Regions from separate parts of the Rhodoplanes azumiensis genome, predicted to be linked through region 1. Evidence: predicted binding sites of a transcription regulator. Region 1 holds the regulator's gene; the other holds the start of a gene.
The links. The regulator HrcA, encoded in region 1, represses chaperone genes, less so after heat shock. The targets are predictions, from matches to a motif close to GTTAGCACTCNCNNNNNGNGAGTGCTAAC.
Positions count from the first base shown of each region.

Region 2: groES (co-chaperone GroES) is a predicted target of HrcA. The motif match lies at 2,095-2,123, and genes of this name have one in related genera.

Region 1 is NZ_JBHUIW010000010.1:4,717-8,124, forward strand. It holds gene rdgB (RdgB/HAM1 family non-canonical purine NTP pyrophosphatase) at 1-253, opposite strand, end outside; gene rph (ribonuclease PH) at 408-1,121, opposite strand; gene hrcA (heat-inducible transcriptional repressor HrcA) at 1,375-2,448, shown strand; gene grpE (nucleotide exchange factor GrpE) at 2,567-3,304, shown strand; gene ACFSOX_RS10340 (hypothetical protein) at 3,381-3,408, opposite strand, start outside.
Region 2 is NZ_JBHUIW010000001.1:276,442-279,849, reverse strand. It holds gene groL (chaperonin GroEL) at 1-1,528, opposite strand, end outside; gene groES (co-chaperone GroES) at 1,649-1,963, opposite strand; gene ACFSOX_RS01315 (usg protein) at 2,370-2,639, shown strand; gene kdsA (3-deoxy-8-phosphooctulonate synthase) at 3,112-3,408, shown strand, end outside.

The DNA.
Region 1 (3,408 bases):
CGTCGACCACGAGGCCCGAGTCGTCCGAGAAGGCCGGCAGGCCGGTCGCGGCGGCGGCCGCCGCCGCCTTGATGTGGGCGTTCTCGACGAAGGTGGTGCCGGTCTCGTCCGGCTCGGGCAGGCCGAGCTCGCCGGCCGACACGGCCTCGATTCCGTAGGGCGCCAAGAGCTCGCGCATCTCGCGCAGCTTGCCGGCATTATGGGTCGCGACGACCAGCCGGCCGGTCAGCACACGATGCGTCGTCCCGCTCATCGGACGTCCGGCGATCTGTTCGGCGTCGTTCCGGGGCGCACCGAAGGTGCGAACCCGGAATCCAGCCAGGAACACCGAATCCGCGGCTGGATTCCGGGTGCGGCGCGGTGCGCCGCCCCGGAATGACCGACCCGGATATCCGCCCGATCCGATCTCACATCACCGCCATTTTCTGCAGCTCCACCAGCCGGCCGACGCCCTTGCGGGCGAGCGCCAGAAGGGCGAGGAACTGGGCCTCGCTGAACGGCTCGCGCTCGGCCGTGCCCTGGATCTCGACGATCCCACCCTTGCCGGTGAGGACGAAGTTGGCGTCGGTGTCGGCCTGCGAGTCCTCGGCGTAGTCGAGGTCGAGCACGGCGAGCCCGTTGTGGACGCCGCACGACACCGCGGCGACGTGATCGCGTAAGACCTCGCCGCGCAGCATGTCGCGCGCCTTCATCCAGGCGAGGCAGTCGTGCAGGGCCACCCAGGCGCCCGTGATCGAGGCCGTGCGGGTGCCGCCGTCGGCCTGGATGACGTCGCAGTCGACCGTGATCTGGCGCTCGCCGAGCGCCTCGAGGTCGACGACGGCGCGGAGCGACCGGCCGATCAGCCGCTGGATCTCGACGGTGCGGCCCGACTGCTTGCCGGCCGACGACTCGCGTCTCGTGCGCTCCGAGGTGGCGCGCGGCAGCATGCCGTACTCGGCCGTCACCCAGCCGCGCGCCTGGCCCTTCAGCCACGGCGGCAGGCGATCCTCGAGCGTGGCGGTGACCAGCACATGGGTGTCGCCGAACTTCACGAAGCAGGAGCCCTCGGCATATTTCACCACGGCGCGTTCGAGCGAGACGGCACGCAGCTCGTCGGGCTGGCGGTGGCTCGGACGCATGGACGGCTCCTCGGGCGAAGCGACGGAACGGACGGCGAGGTCGCCGGGGACGGGGTCGCTGTGGGCATGGCGCGACCGGCCGCGCGGAGAAGGCCGCGGGCGAAGCGATCGCGGCTCGCTTTTAGGTCGCCGGGCCCCGGGCGGCAAGGGCCGGCTGTCCGCGGTCCCTGGTGGCGATCGCCCGGCGGCTTGCGCTCGACCCGGCCGAGGGACAAATCTGGGGGCCGAACCCGTCAGCCCCGAGCCGAGCACCGTGTCCCAGGACGTTCCGATCGGCGCCAGCCCCAGCCTGGTCCAGCTCAACGAGCGCTCCCGCGAGATTTTTCGCGGGATCGTCGACAGCTATCTCGCCACCGGCGAGCCGGTGGGGTCGCGCAACCTCGCCCGGCTCATCCCGATGACGCTGTCGCCCGCCTCGGTGCGCAACGTCATGCAGGATCTCGAGCAGGCCGGGCTGATCTATGCCCCGCACACCTCGGCCGGCCGGCTGCCGACCGAGTTCGGCCTGCGCTTCTTCGTCGACGCGCTGATGCAGGTCGGTGACCTGCCGGAGGACGAGCGCCGCACGATCGAGGCCCAGGTGGCGGGCGCCGGCCGCTCCATGGAGGGGGTGCTGACCGAGGCGTCGGCCATGCTGTCCGGCCTCACCCGGGCCGCCGGCGTGGTGCTGACCACCAAGTCGAACGCCCGCCTCAAGCACATCGAGTTCGTCCGGCTGGAGCCGACCCGCGCCCTGGTCGTGCTGGTCGCCGAGGACGGCCAGGTGGAGAACCGCATCCTCGATCTGCCGGCCGGCTTGCCGAGCTCCGCCCTGGTCGAGGCGACCAACTTCCTCAACCGCCACATCCGCGGCCAAACGCTCCAGGATGCCCGCGCGGCGCTCGAGCAGGGGCTCGCCGCCGGCCGGGCCGAGCTCGATGCGCTGACCCAGAAGATCGTCGCGGCCGGGCTCGCGAGCTGGTCGGGTGGCGACGGCGACGACCGCAAGCTGATCGTGCGCGGCCATGCGCATCTCTTGGAGGATCTGCACGCGCTCGAGGATCTCGAGCGGGTGCGCCAGCTGTTCGACGAGCTGGAGACCCAGCGCGGCCTCGTCGACCTGCTCGGCCGGGCCGAATCGGCCGAAGGGGTGCGCATCTTCATCGGCTCGGAGAACAAGCTGTTCTCGCTGTCGGGCTCGTCGACCATCATCGCGCCCTATCGCGACGGCACCGGGCGCATCGTCGGCGTCATCGGGGTGATCGGCCCGACCCGGCTCAACTACGCCCGTGTCGTTCCGATGGTCGACTACACGGCCCGGGTGATCGGCCGGATGCTCGGGGGGTGAGCCGCCGCGCCGGCGCTCCGCCGGTTGCGCGGCCTGCGGCCGAACTGCTTGATTTCCCGGCGCGGCCGCCCGATATGCGAGGACGAAACCGGATCAACGGACAGACGGACGGACCGCCATGACCGACGACAAGGCCGGCGCCGCGCCCGCCCACGAGGCGACGAGCGCGAGCGCCCCGGATACCGCTGCGGCCAGCGCCGCCTACGCCGCGACGGCGGCACACGCCGAGGCCGCGGCCGGTTCGCAAACTCCTCCCGGGCAAACGCCTCCCGGGCAAGACCCGGCCGGGCAAGACCCCGGCGCAGACCTCGCGGCGCTGGCCAAGGAGGCCGCCGAGCACAAGGACCGGCTGCTGCGCACGCTCGCCGAGATGGAGAATCTGCGCCGGCGCACCGAGCGCGAGGTCGCCGATGCGCGGACCTACGGGATCTCGGGCTTCGCCCGCGACATGCTCGGCGTCGCCGACAATCTCCGCCGGGCCTTGGAGGCGGTGGGCGCGGAGAACCGCGATGCGCTGCCGGCGCCGCTGAAGAGCTTCCTCGAAGGCGTCGAGCTGACCGAGCGCGAGCTCCTGAAGGCCTTCGAGCGCAACGGGGTGAAGCGGTTCGACCCGCAGGGCCAGAGGTTCGACCCCAACGTCCACCAGGCCATGTTCGAGATCCCGGACGCGACGACGCCGAACGGCACCGTCGTCCAGGTGGTCCAAGCCGGCTACATGATCGGCGAGCGGGTGCTGCGCCCGGCCCTGGTCGGCGTGTCGAAGGGCGGCCCGAAGGTCGCGCCCGGCGCCGCGGCCGGTGAGCCGGCCGCTCCGGCCGCCGGCGAGGGTGTGCGGCCCGGCGGCACCGCGGCCTGATCGGGCGGGCGTTTCGCCACACGGCGCCGAGCGTCGCTCGGTTCGGCGCCGCCGTCGTCCTCGGCCGCGCGCGCAGTCAGCCGCGCGGATTGACCCCGTCGCGC
Region 2 (3,408 bases), on a different contig from region 1:
AGGCGGCGTTCTGCAGCGCGGCGCGCACCACCTTGGTCGGGTCGATGATGCCCTTCTGGACGAGATTGCCGTACTGCGCCGACTGGGCGTCGAAGCCGAAGGCGTACTCGTCGTTCTCCAGGATCTTGCCGACAACGACCGAGCCGTCTTCGCCGGCGTTGAGCGAGATCTGGCGGGCCGGCCAGGAGAGCGCCTTGCGGACGATGTCGACGCCGTGGCGCTGGTCCTCGTTGGCGGGCTTGACCGCCTCGATCGCTTTGGTGGCGCGCAGGAGGGCGACGCCGCCGCCCGGCAGGATGCCTTCCTCGACCGCCGCGCGGGTCGCGTGCATGGCATCGTCCACGCGGTCCTTGCGCTCCTTCACCTCGACCTCGGTGGCGCCGCCGACGCGGATCACCGCGACGCCGCCGGCGAGCTTGGCGAGGCGCTCCTGCAGCTTCTCGCGGTCGTAGTCCGAGGTGGTCTCCTCGATCTGCGCCTTGATCTGGGCGATGCGGGCGTCGATGTCGGCCTTGGTGCCGGCGCCGTCGACGATCGTGGTGTTCTCCTTCTCGATCGTCACCTTCTTGGCGCGGCCGAGCATCTGCAGCGTGACGCTGTCGAGCTTGATGCCCAGATCCTCGGAGATGGCCTGGCCGCCGGTCAGGATCGCGATGTCCTGCAGCATGGCCTTGCGGCGGTCACCGAAGCCCGGCGCCTTGACGGCCGCGACCTTGAGGCCGCCGCGCAGCTTGTTGACGACGAGCGTGGCCAGCGCCTCGCCCTCGACGTCCTCGGCGACGATGAGGAGCGGCTTGCCGGTCTGCACCACGGCCTCGAGCAGCGGCAGCATCTCCTGCAGGCCGGAGAGCTTCTTCTCGTAGATGAGGATGTAGGGATCCTCGAGCTCGACCCGCATCTTGTCGGCGTTGGTGATGAAGTAGGGCGAGATGTAGCCACGGTCGAACTGCATGCCCTCGACGACGTCGAGCTCGGTCTCCAGGCTCTTCGCCTCCTCGACCGTGATGACGCCCTCGTTGCCGACCTTCTTCATCGCCTCGGCGAGGTAGCGGCCGATCTCGGCGTCGCCGTTGGCCGAGATGGTGCCGACCTGGGCGATCTCGTCGTTCGAGGTGATCTTCTTGGAGTTCTTCTCGAGATCCTTCACGACGGCCTCGACGGCGAGGTCGATGCCGCGCTTGAGGTCCATCGGGTTCATGCCGGCGGCCACCGCCTTGGCGCCTTCCTTGACGATCGCCTGGGCCAGCACGGTCGCCGTGGTGGTGCCGTCGCCGGCGATGTCGGACGACTTCGAGGCCACCTCGCGCACCATCTGGGCGCCCATGTTCTCGAACTTGTCCTCGAGCTCGATCTCCTTGGCGACGGTGACGCCGTCCTTGGTGATGCGCGGCGCGCCGAAGCTCTTCTCCAGCACGACGTTGCGGCCCTTCGGCCCGAGCGTCACCTTCACGGCGTTGGCGAGCACGTCGACGCCGCGCAGCATCTTGTCGCGCGCGTCAGACGAGAATTTCACGTCCTTGGCAGCCATTGTTCATCAGCTCCTGAATGAATCCGTTGCGTTCTCCCGACCCGGCGAGACCACGGTGCCGATCCGAAGTGAATCCGGCAGGGTCCGTTCAGGTTGGATCAGTCCGACAGTGTCTCGGGGTCAGGCGGCCTTCTTCTTGGCCTCGGTCTCGGTGAGAACGCCCATGATGTCGCTCTCCTTCATGATCAGATACTCGACGCCGTCGAGCTTGACCTCGGTGCCGGACCACTTGCCGAACAGCACCCGGTCGCCGACCTGAACGTCGAGCGGGATCAGCTTGCCGGCCTCGTCGCGGCCACCCGGGCCGACGGCGATGATCTCGCCCTGCTGGGGCTTCTCCTTGGCCGTGTCGGGGATGATGATCCCGCCGGCCGTCTTCTGCTCGGCCTCGATGCGCTTGACGACGACGCGGTCGTGAAGCGGACGGAACTTCATGCTGTCCTCCTAAGTTTCTGTCACGAAGAGAAGAATCTCATTCGGGTAGCCCGGCCGCACGGCGCGCTCCGGGCTGCCCGGCTGCGACATGGGGGAGGCGACGACCCCGTTCAAGAGGGGGGACGGAAAAATTTGGCACTCACCGCGATCGATTGCCAACAATCGCTGGATCGGCCGGCCGCGCTCGGTCGGGTTGGCGCGGGTGCGGCGTGGCGCTGGCGCAACACCGATCATGCAATGGGTAAGTGGAGGTCAAGCTTTTCGGCGCCGCGCAAGGTAGAGGTTTGGTAGCACTGTCCCGCAGAGGCTGCTACGCCCGACCTGTGAACACTTTGTTTACCAAATGAGCTTGCAATGATCGGAGGTGGCGTTGGAAGATTTCCGTGTCGATCGGACGGGGGACACTATGGCCTCTAAGGACTTCTTGCAGCAACTTCACGGCTACGGCCTGACGACCGCGCACATTCTCTATCGGCGGCCGGATCATCCCTGGCTGCTGCAGACCTACCTGTGGCAGGACTACGATCTTCACCCGCATTTCCCGGAGCTGAACAAGTTCCTCGGCTTCTGGCGGGAGAAGCTGGAGGGCCCGCTCCACTCGGTCACGGTCGCGCACTCGCGCCTGATCAAGCCCGCCGAAATCAAGGCCGTGGACGGGATTTTTACTCTCAACTGAGGGTGGGGACCGGCTCGGAGGGCGGGCACGCATGCGTGCCCGCGCCGTCGATCGCCGTCGCGTCGCCCGGGTTTCGCTGCATGTCTGGGCAAGACTCGGCGTCAGGCCTGGACGGGCGAGGGAGTTCGGGGGCCCGGCATGCCGGGGCGGCGGGGCGCCGGCCAGCCGCCCGACGATCCGGTCGACCTGCTGTCACACACACACACTCTCTCTCTCTCTCACTCCGGCTACGTCCATCGGGTCCACGCGGCGCGCCGGCTGGAGCCCGAGGGGCGGCGCGGCGGAAGCTGACCGGCCCCGCGCCGGCTCGCGCCGGCCTTGGACGGGCGATTCGTCATGAGACGACTCCCACCTCGGCGCGACCCGTCGATTCTTGCCCAGGCTCGAAAACGAAGCCCGGGATACGGGCGGCTCCGGCCGGCCCGCCGTTGACCCGGCCGACAACGGGCGCCATGGTCCGCGCGCCATGACCATGCCCGTCACGCCTGCTCACTCGCCCGCTCCGTCGCCCGTCGTCGTGGTCGGACCGTCCCAAAACCCGGTCCGGTTCGGCAATGTGCTGCCGCTCGCGCTGATCGCCGGCCCGTGCCAGATGGAGAGCCGCGCCCACGCGCTCGAGACCGCCGCGGCCGTCAAGGAGAGCGCCGCCAAGGCCGGGATCGCCGTGGTGTTCAAGGCGTCGTTCGACAAGGCGAACCGCACCAGCCTGAGCGGCGCCCGCGGGGTCGGGCTCGACGCCGCGCTGCCCGTCTTCGCCGAGATCCGCGAG